One region of the Pelorhabdus sp. sgz311001 genome, then DNA from elsewhere that is predicted to be linked to it. Evidence: riboswitches for the same ligand, from Rfam matches in the RefSeq annotation. Region 1 holds a riboswitch; the other holds the start of a gene.
What was found. Region 1 has a riboswitch for FMN ahead of ribB (3,4-dihydroxy-2-butanone-4-phosphate synthase). Riboswitches for the same ligand answer to the same signal wherever they lie in the genome.
Positions count from the first base shown of each region.

Region 2: it holds a riboswitch for FMN, as region 1 does, so the genes downstream of both, ribD (bifunctional diaminohydroxyphosphoribosylaminopyrimidine deaminase/5-amino-6-(5-phosphoribosylamino)uracil reductase RibD) here and ribB (3,4-dihydroxy-2-butanone-4-phosphate synthase) in region 1, are expected to answer to the same signal.

Region 1 is NZ_JBVXUT010000001.1:671,052-677,457, reverse strand. Features, by position in the region: gene AC0MXB_RS03495 (bacteriohemerythrin) at 1-130, shown strand, start outside; gene AC0MXB_RS03490 (phospholipase D family nuclease) at 188-877, opposite strand; gene AC0MXB_RS03485 (DUF1848 domain-containing protein) at 1,661-2,683, opposite strand; gene ribB (3,4-dihydroxy-2-butanone-4-phosphate synthase) at 2,809-3,453, opposite strand; FMN riboswitch at 3,588-3,733, opposite strand; gene AC0MXB_RS03475 (VOC family protein) at 4,502-4,927, opposite strand; tRNA gene AC0MXB_RS03470 (tRNA-Ala) at 5,110-5,185, opposite strand; gene AC0MXB_RS03465 (EAL domain-containing protein) at 5,269-6,406, opposite strand, start outside.
Region 2 is NZ_JBVXUT010000001.1:943,812-950,217, reverse strand. Features, by position in the region: gene ribH (6,7-dimethyl-8-ribityllumazine synthase) at 1-112, opposite strand, end outside; gene AC0MXB_RS04925 (bifunctional 3,4-dihydroxy-2-butanone-4-phosphate synthase/GTP cyclohydrolase II) at 114-1,322, opposite strand; gene AC0MXB_RS04920 (riboflavin synthase) at 1,366-2,025, opposite strand; gene ribD (bifunctional diaminohydroxyphosphoribosylaminopyrimidine deaminase/5-amino-6-(5-phosphoribosylamino)uracil reductase RibD) at 1,994-3,154, opposite strand; FMN riboswitch at 3,286-3,415, opposite strand; gene AC0MXB_RS04910 (ABC transporter ATP-binding protein) at 3,472-4,446, opposite strand; gene AC0MXB_RS04905 (ABC transporter ATP-binding protein) at 4,436-5,224, opposite strand; gene AC0MXB_RS04900 (ABC transporter substrate-binding protein) at 5,246-6,406, opposite strand, start outside.

The DNA.
Region 1 (6,406 bases):
CATCTGTAATCAAATTCTTCAACTTTTACGTGATTCAATCACTCCTCACATTTATTCACTTGATAAAGGATATGCACAATTTATAGCAAAAAGTATGAAAACAAAATATGCTTCGAAAGAATCTTCTTGATAAAAAGAGACTGTCAGCATTTCGCCGACAGTCTCTTTTAACAAGGAAGTCTAAAATTTATTGTTTTGCATAAGCTTTTGTTGCATCCCAACGCCACTGCCAATTCTTCACATACTGTTCAGCCAGCGCCTTATTACCACGAAGAATTAAACAATTTTCAGCATTGCTGTTCTCCGCCGAATACGTAAAATTAAAGCTCCCTGTAATGACATCCATTCCATCAATAATCATAATCTTACTATGAGCAATTTGAAAATCCGAATCAACTTTCATTAAAATTCCGCTATCGGCGATTGAATTAAGCAATTCTTTTTCTTTCTTCTCTCTAGCGGTCTCCTTATCATCATTATCAATATTACTTTTATCAATAATAATCCGCACATCGACGCCACGTTTTTTAGCAGCAATCAAGGCATCAATAATTTCTTTTGAAGTAAAACTATAGGCTTGTACTTGTACAGATTTTTGCGCTTTTCCCAGTTCGCCTACAATCATATTAGTAACACCACCCTTAGGGCTAAATGCTACATCAACAGAACCTGCCGCTGCGACAGTGTGAACGCCTTTTAATCCATCTGGCATAACAGCTGTTTGTTTAGCGGCATTTTTAGTTTCCGCTGAAGAAACAGGCGTTTTATTGGTACAGCCAGCTATAAAGCCAACAGCAAGCGCCGTAAATACAACAACACTTGTAACGGCATATTTTCTAACTGATTGACTGAAAACAGTACTTCTTTTACGCTCCATCCTTTTCTCCTTTGAAAATAAAATCCCAGCTTTACCAGAAAGCTCGAATTGTTTATTATATAACTTGTAAAACCGAATACATGTGCATAAATAAGCCGCTTGCAATTACAGCCGCAACACCGAGTCCCCAAAACAAATAGTGCATAAGATCAATCCCTTCTAACCATTTCCATTTTATTTTTAAAAATCGTATCTAAAAAATAAGTTTTCTCCATATCCATATATATTATACTATATATTATGTAAAATTAGTGTAACTTTTTTTCTATTTACCATTCTATGCTAGGAATCTCATTTTGTATTGTAATAATTTCATGTACAGATTCCTTCCTCATCCCCAAAACATGACACTTCCTGCAATAATAAAAAGTATATTCACAGCTACTTTGAACTCTATTTTCTGGATAGAGACAACCATCCAGGGTCGATTTGGGCAAAATCCCCATAGCCTTCTGACATTTTTGACAGATCATCTGCATCGCCTCCTTAGTATTCCCTGACCAAAAATATATAATAATAAGATAAATGAGATCTTTTAACAGGATGTTTCTTCCGGCAGCTTGCCGTTCTTGTTTTCTTGTTCCTCTTGAGTATAGTGTAATAGAACTAAAGTAAAGTTGCTTCTGTCAAAAGATATATTTTTCTAATAATTATTATTCAATAAAAATATAGGTTTAATAAGGCTTTGACATGATTTCTAGAACAATAAAGAACTATACCTAAAGTTATAAAAAACAATAAAAAAACGCTCTATTCAGCTGCAAAAGCCAAATAAAGCGTATCTTACGTCAAAATCGTTTCTCCATATCGATTTAATTTTTTAAAATTATTCCTTACCATATTGGGATAATAATTTGCATAGCAATATGAACATAAATGCATACACGTGTTATATTGTCCTATATCCTTACTTACGATACATTCACAGGCGGCTCTTTGCCCTGTATCTTTTAGATTAACAACTCGTTTTGCACGAGGGGGCGCTGAAAATAAATCCATTTGAACTCTTTCATATCCTAAAAATTCCATAAGCCTTTTATCATGAGAAAAACACTTTAGCATTAATTCATCATCAATGCATTTATTGGCCATAATCCCATACTTTTGTAAGTTAATCGCTTCGCCACAAGTTGCGATAGATAAATTCCACTTTTTATTGATAGCCTGAATTCCCTTCGCCATTTCTAAAATAGCTTCGTTCGTAAATACTTTATATTCTATACCTGCTCTTTTTAAATTTTTTTGCACCTTGGGATACCCCTGGATGTCGGCAAAGCTAATCACAAGTTTATTTGTATATTGATATAATGAGTCACCTACTTTTTCAACTCTTGCTAACAGTGTACTTATATCCAAGCTATTTGTTAAAATTAAAGGATCAAATCGCCATAGGACTCGCTCTTTGCCTATCTTATTAGATAATTCGATAAATGTATTAATTCTTTCATCTAAAGGCGGTACATTGGGTTCCAAGCCTTCCGCCTCATAATCATTGACAGTGTAAGTAAAGTAGAAGTTTAACCCTTTATTACTTATATCATCTAAATATGTAATGATTGGCCTAGGATTTTTTGTCCAAAACACGATAACTCTCGTCTTTTCAAAAGAAACATATTGTGAATAACTTGCATAAAATGGATTCATCCATTTTACATATCCTGCATTGAGCCGATTCATAAACCATTCGGAATGAAACGCAGGAATATCAGTTGCACGGCTTGCCGAAATAATGATTGGCGCAATCGCTTCAACCTTTTCGCCATCATCCGTAGTAATTATTAACTTATCCCAGCCTTTAACAGCCACAATAATTATCTCCTTTACGCTCGCTTTTCTAAATAGAAGGACCAAACCAGCAATGAGAAATAAAAAGAGAAACGCCAGATAGCATTTCTCTCCATAATACTTCATACAATCAATCACAATTTATTTCATATTTTTTTATTTTCTCGGTAAGCAATTATATCTGCCACGGTAACGACTACCATATTATTCGCTTCAGCAAACTCTATAATTTCCGGCAACCGCGCCATTGTGCCATTCGGATTGGTCAGTTCACATAAAACTCCATAAGGTTTCAAGCCTGCGAGCCGCATTAAATCAACATTCGCTTCTGTATGGCCTGGTCTTTCTAATACTCCGCCTGGCTTAGCTCTTAATGGGAAAATATGTCCTGGCCGCCGAAGCTTATCAGGATTTACAGGATCAGAAATTGCCGCTTTCACTGTCATTACACGATCAGCTGCTGAAACACCTGTCGTAACGCCCTCTGCTGCTTCAATGGAAACTGTAAAAGGAGTTTGAAAGCTACTTGTATTAACCTCTACCATCATTGGTAACTCCAATGCCCGAACTCTTTCTTCAGGCAAACACAAGCAGACAATTCCACTGCCTTCACGAATCAACATTGCCATTTGCTCATTTGTCAAAGACTCTGCAGCAAAGAAGATATCGCCTTCGTTTTCCCTACCCGCATCATCAGTAACTAAAATTCCTTGGCCGCAGCGCAGTGCATTAAGAGCTGCTTCCACTCGCATGGCGGCACTTTCATATTCAGTAAGAAAAATTTGATTCATAGTATACTTCCTCCTAATAGTTTAGTAGGACTTACTAGAATCAGGGCACAGATACAGACAGCTTATTCATTACAAAAATAATAAACCTATAGTGCATCAGTTTTCTGTCTATTGAAAATAAAATTAGCTGACTGCTTTATCCTCTTTCATCCGGACTGTACCGTCGGCACTGGTTTTTCACCAGTTCTGCTGTCCTCTTAATATCAAGAGCGCTCGCGGGCTCCTCAGTAGTAACTGAGATACCGCCGGTGGGGAATTTCACCCCGCCCTGAGAATAAGTCACTAAGTATATGATATTCCTGAAAGTTTATATTTGTCAATTTTTATATCAATTTTTTTATCTCAGTATTTCTGTTTTAAGTAGCCTTCTCACATTTTTCTAACTATCTTTTTGTCCAGTTTGCTTTCGTACCTTTTTGAATTAGGTATATTTTTATTTTTTGAGCATAAAAAATATAAGGAATAGTTGTGACCTATTCCTTAATAAACTTGGAGGTGGTCTTATGAAAATTTCTATCGACTTAACCATCCAAGACTTCGTAATTCTCCTCTTCCTAATTATCGACTTCATTTTAATGCTCTGATTTGAATTAGCCTCAGCCTCTGGTTGAGGCCTCTCTTTTGCCATTATATACGTATCGTGAAAGATTTATTACTGACTTGCTTAAGAAAAACCATGGCCAAACCTCAAAAAATTATACAATTTGAATGGATCACTGCCTAATAACATCCTATTCATACCCAAGCAAATATCATCACTAAGATTTATAACAAAAAAATACCGCCATTACGGCGGAAAATGAGGGAATAACTGTGTACAAGGGAACTTATTTGAAACGTATCTGCCCATTGGGTCAAATCGTTTATTTAACTTAGTTTCATTATAGCAAAAAATTCCTTATGTATTGTTATGGCTAGGTTAAGTTACGGTTAAGCTACAAGGTTTCTGCTGCCTACTTTTGAATCCATTAAGGCAGTACCTCTTGCTACCCACTTAGTAGAAAAAGCTATTGCCATGATCCTTATATTATAACTATACTTATGAAAATTAAGGAAAAACTAATGCATCGTTCGCGTCAAAATCAAAAAAGGGATTCCAAGCTACTTCCCATAAATGGCCATCGGGATCAGCAAAATACCCACTATAACCTCCCCAAAATACCATTTGCGCTTCTTTCATTATCTTACCGCCTGCCTGTTCGGCTTGTTGAAGTATATGATCTACTTCTTTTTTGGTTTTTGTATTATGAGCTAAAGTAATCCCTGAAAAACCAGCTCCTCCTGCGTTTACCATTGCATCTTTAGCAAGTTCATTAATGGGAAATAAGGCTAACCCGACACCGCCTAGGTCAAAAAAGACTATACTTTCTTGACTAGCTTTTGAAGGAGTCCATCCTAACCCTTCTTGATAAAATTTGCGTGAAATCTCCATATCTTGAACGCCTAAAGTAATCAAAGTAATTTTCTGTCTCAATTAGACCTCTCCTCCACATAAATGTTTAAGATTATTATCTTATAGCTTTCTATACCTGTCCAGTAGACGTATTATTCTCAATATCCAAGCGAATTTTCGTCATAAGGGACTCGGCAAGGGACAACTTAACATAATATAAAAACAGCGTAAGGCCTCAAAGCCTTACGCTGTCTATGTTTGTTTGGTGGAGATAAGCGGGATCGAACCGCTGACCTCTTGAATGCCATTCAAGCGCTCTCCCAGCTGAGCTATACCCCCATAGCTATTAACTATACATAACTAAAACATTATGTATAATTACTTTATTTAGTATAAAAGATTTCTGAAAAATACGCAAGTATCTAGCAAGATTTTTTTTGCAAATATGTTTGAATTGCCTTATCGCTTTTTAAGGGTCGGCCAAAAATATATCCCTGTATACAATCACAATGAAACAGTCTAAGTAAATTTAATTGTTCTGCTGTTTCAACTCCTTCAGCGACTACCGTCATTTCCAAACTATGGCCCAAGGAAACAATGGAGCCAACTATATTTAACTGCATTTGATCCATACTAATTTGATCTACAAAAGATTTATCAATTTTAAGAATTGTCGCTGGCAAATCCCTTAAATATGTTAAAGATGAATAGCCTGTGCCAAAATCATCTAAAGATATACCTACGCCTAACGAACGCAACTGAGATAGTTTTTTCACGCTCAGTTCCATTGATTCAATCAAATTACTTTCTGTTACTTCCAGCTCTAGTTGTTTTGCCTCAATCCCCGCCTTTTCAATACTGTGACAGACCGATTCAACAAAATCCTCTGACGCAAGCTGCCGTGAAGAAATATTTACAGCCACATGTATACTATCCCTGCCTAAATCAGCTAAATCCTTCGCAAATAAACAGGCCTCTTGTAACACCCAGCGCCCAATAGGCACAATCAATCCACTTGCTTCAGCCAAAGGAATAAACCGCGCTGGTGAAATTTGCTGATAAATCGGATGATACCAGCGCAACAATGCTTCAAAGCCCCAAACATCATTGCTTTGCAAAGACATTAACGGTTGAAATTCTAAATAAAGCTCCCCTTTCTCCAAAGCCTGCCGTAAAGCATTTGTTAAAATAACTTTTTCTGATGCTTCCTGGAGCAATGCCGGTTCATAAAATCGCCAGCAATTTCTCCCTGCCTGCTTAGCAGCATACATAGCACTATCAGCGCGTTTTAAAATTTCTTCGGCATTATCAGCATCTTCTGGATAAACAACAAGACCGATACTAGCCGACAAATGAAGTTTTTCGCCTGCTGCCACATATTCCTGGCACAAGGCCTTAACAAGTTTTTCAGCAAGAAGCGCCGCTTGTACTCTGCTTTCTACACCTGAAGCAATGACAATAAATTCATCGCCGCTAATACGCGCAACAAATGCTTCTGTTTCTACAGCATTGCGAATATATAAAGCCGCCTGTTTAATCACTTCATCGCCAGCTAAATGT
Region 2 (6,406 bases), 270 kb from region 1:
CATCCTTCGCTCCAGACAAAAGTTTACTTGTAATAAATTCATTAAAACGAGCTACCACAATAGCAACACGAAGATCTTTCGCAATCAAATTTCCTTCATAAATTGTTGACATCTTATTTTGCCTCCTCATACTGTTTCAATAAATGTCCTAACTTTGCTTTTTTCACTGATAAATAACGGTTGTTGAATTTATTAGCACGAATTTCCATGGGAACCCGCTCGGTAATTTTCAGACCGTAGCCTTCCAGACCAGCACGTTTTCTCGGATTATTCGTTAACAAACGAATACTTGTTAAGCCTAGATCGGCTAGAATTTGAGCGCCAATACCGTATTCACGCAAGTCCGGCGGAAAGCCTAAGAGTTCATTGGCTTCTACCGTATCACTGCCTTTATCTTGCAGAGCATAGGCGCGAATTTTATTAGCGAGACCAATGCCGCGGCCTTCTTGACGCATATAGAGCAGTACGCCTTCGCCCTCTGCTTCAATTCGCTTTAAAGATGCGGCCAACTGATCGCCGCAATCGCAGCGCAAAGATCCCAACACATCGCCTGTAAGGCATTCAGAGTGAACACGAACAAGAACATTTTCTTTGCCAGAAACATCGCCTTTAACTAAGGCAATATGGCACTGTTTATCAAGTGCGCTCTCGTAGGCAACAACCCGGAATTGACCATATTTCGTCGGCATCGTTGCATCAGCTGCCTTCGTAATCAGCTTTTCATGACGTTTCCGGTAGCGAATCAAATCGGCAACAGTAATCAGTTTTAAATTATGCTGCTTTACAAACTTTTGCAGAGAATCAATGCGCGCCATAGACCCATCTTCATTCATGATTTCGCAAATCACGCCAGCAGGATAAAGACCGGCGAACTTCGCCAAATCAACTGCTGCTTCGGTATGCCCCGCCCGACGCAAAACACCGCCTTCGCGACTGCGCAACGGAAAAATATGGCCAGGACGTCTTAAATCCGTTGGTTTGCATTTACTGTCTAAAATGCAACGGATGGTCTCTGCTCGTTCAAAAGCAGAAATCCCAGTTGTTGTCGTTACCGCATCAACGGATACAGTAAATGCTGTTTCATGGTTGTCAGTGTTGTTTTCCACCATAGGATGAATTTCGAGTTCATCAAGCCGTGCACCGTCAACAGGCATGCAGATTAGGCCACGAGCATGAGTAGCCATAAAATTGACAGCTTCTGGCGTTACCTTTTCGGCAGCCATTAATAAATCGCCTTCATTTTCACGGTCTTCATCATCAACAACAACAATCATTTTTCCTTGTTTAATATCCTCAATGGCCTCTTCAATTGTGTTAAACATACTATCCCTCCATCTTATAACAAGAATACTTTCTTTAAAATTTTTATGCTAGAAACCCATATTTACCTAATAAAGCAGTGGATATGCGACTTGGCTCAGCTACTGCTTCAGTAGTGTCACTCTGTAATAACTTTTCCACATAGCGTCCCAAAATATCAGTTTCCAAATTAACAGTACTACCAATTTTCTTGGTAGCTAAAGCTGTCACTTCATAAGTATGAGGAATGAGTGATACACTAAACGAATGCGCATCACAATCAACAACAGTTAGACTGACTCCGTCAATGGCAATAGAGCCCTTTTTTACAATATATCTCATGACCTCTGCCGCCGCAGTAATTGTAACAACAACGGCAATATCATCTTTTTTTACATTCTGGATTGTGCCGATTCCATCAATATGACCACTCACAATATGACCGCCCAAGCGATCACCAACGCGAAGCGTCCGTTCCAGATTTACAGCAGCGCCAATCGCAAGATCTCTAAGACCTGTCTGTTTCACAGTTTCCGGCATGACATCCGCCGTAAACTGGCTGGTGCTAAAATCAACAACTGTAAGGCAGGCGCCGTTCACGGCAATACTGTCACCTAACTTTACATCAGTAAGGACTTTTTTAGCGGCAATTGTCAGGCGAACTGATTTTGCCGTCTTTTCAATCTGTTTCACTCTACCCAATTCTTCCACAAGTCCGGTAAACATCGCGTCCCTCCCGTGATTTGAGATAAGCGCTAATGAGAATATCCTCCTCTAGCTGCTCTATGGCAAGATCCTCTAGTTCATAAGCCTGCGAAAGACTTGCCACGCCACTGCCACCAATCGGCGATGGCGCCGTCTTGCCGCCAAGGATCTTTGGCGCCACAAACCAAGCCACCTTATCAGCTAGATTTTCTGCTAGCACAGAAGCGTTGACAGCAGCGCCGCCTTCTACAAGAATACTTGTTACAGGATAACTGGCTAAACGGCTAAAGAGTTCTCTAAGATTCAAGCCGCTTGGCCCTTCACTAATTGTCCAAACCGTTACACCGGCAGCTTCTAGGGCCTTTACCTTATCCATTGACGCAGACTTTGTTACAGCAATAATAGTTCGCGCTTCTTTATTTGTAACGACTTTGGCATCAAGCGGTGTACGAGCCTTACTATCAAGAATAATCCGCGTTGGATTACAACCTGGGCCCTCAGGCAGCCGCGTTGTTAAAAGCGGATCATCGGCAAGCACCGTACCAATTCCGACAAGAATCCCATCATACTGATTTCTCAGACGATGAACGGTTTGTCTGGCGGCAGGGCCAGTAATCCATTGGGACTGTCCTGTCGCTGTAGCAATTTTACCATCAAGCGTCATGGCTGTCTTTAATAAGACAAAAGGCATCTTAGTTGAAACCCATTTCACAAACGCTTCATTCACTTTTACGGCATCTAAACAACAGATTCCTTCTAAGACTTCTATACCAGCTTGACGCAATCTATCGATGCCATGGCCGGCTACAAGCGGGTTGGGATCAGTGATTGCCACAACGACGCGGCGAATACCTGCCGCTATAATCGCCTCAGTACAAGGACCTGTCCTACCGTGATGGCAGCAGGGCTCCAGAGTTACATAAATAGTAGCGCCGTTTGCCGCTTCCCCCGCCTCTTGTAGCGCATGAATCTCCGCATGGGGCGTTCCTGCCATATGATGATAGCCTTTGCCAATCACCTTATCATCCTTTACAATCACGGCGCCAACAAGAGGATTTGGCGTGGTACAGCCTAAAGCTTGCTTTGCCTCAGCAATTGCCATTTGCATGAACTTTTCATGATACTGTCGTTCTTCTTTAGTTATGATCATTCTGTTTCACCTGCAATCTTGCCTTTCAGTCAGGGCGAGGTAGAAAAACAAAAACAAGCTATCTTCAGCCACTTGTAGAAAAAAATATACAAAGGGGCCTGAAAATAGCTTGTGCAACACAAACAAATCTACTCAGCCTTTTCTCATCCAGACTGTACTGTCGGCTTCGGAATTACACCGAATCAACCATAACGGCTCGCGGGCTTTAACCGCCGGTCAGGAATTGAAAGCACGCTTTCTCACCTGGCCCCAAAGGCTATCTTTACTATATTATGTAATTTTCAACTTCTCTGTTAGTGTATCACTTTTAAGAAATTTTAGCAACCTTTTAAAGCGCGACTCACTAAGTGGCAAGCAACACGATGTTCCGCTGAAATCGCTTGTAATTTAGGTTTTTCCTGTTTGCAAATTTCTCTGGTTTCAGGACATCTATTTTGAAACGGACACCCTGGCGGCAAGGCGAGCGGACTTGGTATTTCCCCTTCTAACAGACGAACCTCTGAATTTCCTTTTTGTGCTACTGGAAAAACAGCTTGTAAGAGTGCCTTAGTATAAGGATGCCTAGCAGTTTGCAAATCACTGCCAGAGAGTATTTCGACAATATTACCAAGATACATGACGGCGATGCGATGACTAATCTGAGCAACCAATGCTAAATCATGACAGATAAAAATCATGGATAAATGTTTTTCCTGTTGTATTCTTACTAAAAGTTCCACGATTTTTTTTTGAACAGATACATCAAGAGCGCTAGTCGCCTCATCGCAGACAAGAATCTCTGGCGACAAAGCCAGCGCACGGGCAATTCCGATACGCTGACGTTGTCCGCCGCTCATGTTGCTAGGATAACGATTCGCAAAAGCCTCTGGCAATTCAACAAGCTGCAAAAGCTTGGCAACTTGTATTGGTGCTTCCCGGCTCTTTAACAGATTAAAATTTCGCAATGGTTCACAAAGGATATCCTTTATTTTCATCTTGGGGTTAAAGGCCTGAGATGGGTCTTGAAATACCATCTGTATATGTTTCCGATTTTGTCGCCTCGCTTCGCCTTTAAGCTGCGTAAGATCTTTACCCCGATAGTAAATAGCCCCGCTACTCGCCTCATAGAGCTGCATAATCAGCTTTACAAGCGTGCTTTTACCGCAGCCACTTTCGCCAACAATTCCTAGTGTTTCTCCTTGATAGAGAGATAATGATACATCATTGCAAGCTGTCAACATCCGTCCGTCAGCTACGGGAAAACGCTTTATGACATGATCAATCTCTAGAATTGCTGCTTTTTCAGCTGACATATCTTTTCCCTCCGACTTGTGGTACAGCCTCAAGCAGTTCTCGCACATACTCCGTTTGAGGCTGAGCAATAATATCAGCTGTCCTGCCAGACTCCACTATTTTCCCCTCGCGCATTACCAGCAAACTATCTGACATATAAGCGGCCACACCAATATTATGTGTCACAAGAATAATAGCCGTTTTATCCTTGTGACAAATTTCTAGCATTTCTTTTACTACTTGCGCCTGTGTCGTAACATCCAAAGCCGATGTCGGTTCATCTGCCAGCAGCAGCCGCGGCTTAAAAAACATAGCCATCGCCACGCCGACACGCTGGCGCATACCGCCACTCAGTTCAAAAGGATAACTTTTCATAATATTTTCCGGATTCGGCAGTTGCATTTTTCTAAGCATTTCTTCCGCCGCCTTAGCGGCCTCTAGTTTTTTAATAGACGAATGCTCACAGATATACTCGACAAACTGCTTGCCGATTCGTTGAATTGGATTTAGCATGCTGCCGCTGTCTTGAAAAACCATTGCGATCTTGGTTCCGCAAAGTTGGCGCCAGTCTTGATCAGCATTTTTTAATACATTCTTACCTTCAAACAAAATCGTTCCTGCGCGGACACGACCTTCATGGGGCAGGCAGCCAAGAATAGCGCGGATAATCGTTGTTTTGCCGCTACCGCTTTCCCCCACAATTGCTAGAACATTTCCTTCTGCAAGGGATAAACTAACATCTTGAACAATGTCCTGATCTGCATAAGAGACAAAAAGTCTCTGCACCTCTAACAACATCTCCATTCTCCTCTAAGTGCTTTATTTTTTTACAGGTCGAATCTGATTTGTCAGCCAATAATAATCAGAAGGATACATTTTGACCCCAGCCAGAGCTGCCTTACCAATGATGTTGGTTTCTGGGTACCCTAAAAATAAGGCGGCTCCATCATTCATAATAATTTGCTGTATATCAATAATGAGCTGGCGGCGCTTTTGAAGATCGAATTCCGTCGACAGCTCGGCAAATTTGCTATCGAGAACTGGATTGCTGTAACCAGAACCGTTCTGAGGATTATCGCCTTGTTTATTGGTGCGCCAATACCAGTTTAAAAAGATCTCAGGATCACCAGTATTTGCCGTAGTAATATTAGAAATCAAAAGGTCATATTCTCCATTAATCCCCATCTTGTCAACCAAATTATAATCTACTGTTTTTATTTTTACATCAAAACCGACCTTTTTCGCATCCGATTGCACTGCTTCAGCATAAATCGGTAATTCCGCCCGGCTGTTGTATACCACAAAATCTACAGTCAATTTTTTACCGTCTTTTTCAAGGATACCATCTCCATCTAGGTCCTTCCAACCGGCTTCTGCTAGAAGTTGTTTAGCCCGTTCCATATTGTAACTGTTCGGATCAGTAAGCTGGTCAAAACCATAATCCATGGAGGGAGGTACAGGCGCTTTGCCTTCAATAAAAGTTCCCTTCAGAATTACTTCGTTATAGGCTTTACGGTCGCAAGCGCTAATAAAGGCGGCGCGTACCTTGGGATCGCCCAACACACCCTTTTGATTAATACGGGCGAGCACTGTGCGAAGCGAAGAAATTCTATCAATGTGATACTTTGTACTATCGTTAAATAGACCAATGTCGCCTGCCGCAATATTAACCGCTAGATCTATTTCGCCTGATTGCAAGGCCATTGCGCGGGTATTAGGATCATCAATCGAAGGAATTTCAACGGTTTCATAAGGTACTTCTCCATCCCAGTAGTAGGGATTTTTCACCATAACTGCTTTGTCTTTGACAAAGGATTGGCACATATACGGACCTGTGCAAATAGGGCCTTCTTTCGCAAAATTTCGCTGCGCCTCGGCCGATACATCGACAATCAAAAATAGAGGATCAGCTAAAAAGCCCGGCAGATTTGGTTCCGGCTTCTCTGTACGGATCGTGAGCTGTTGCCCATCAGCCAACAT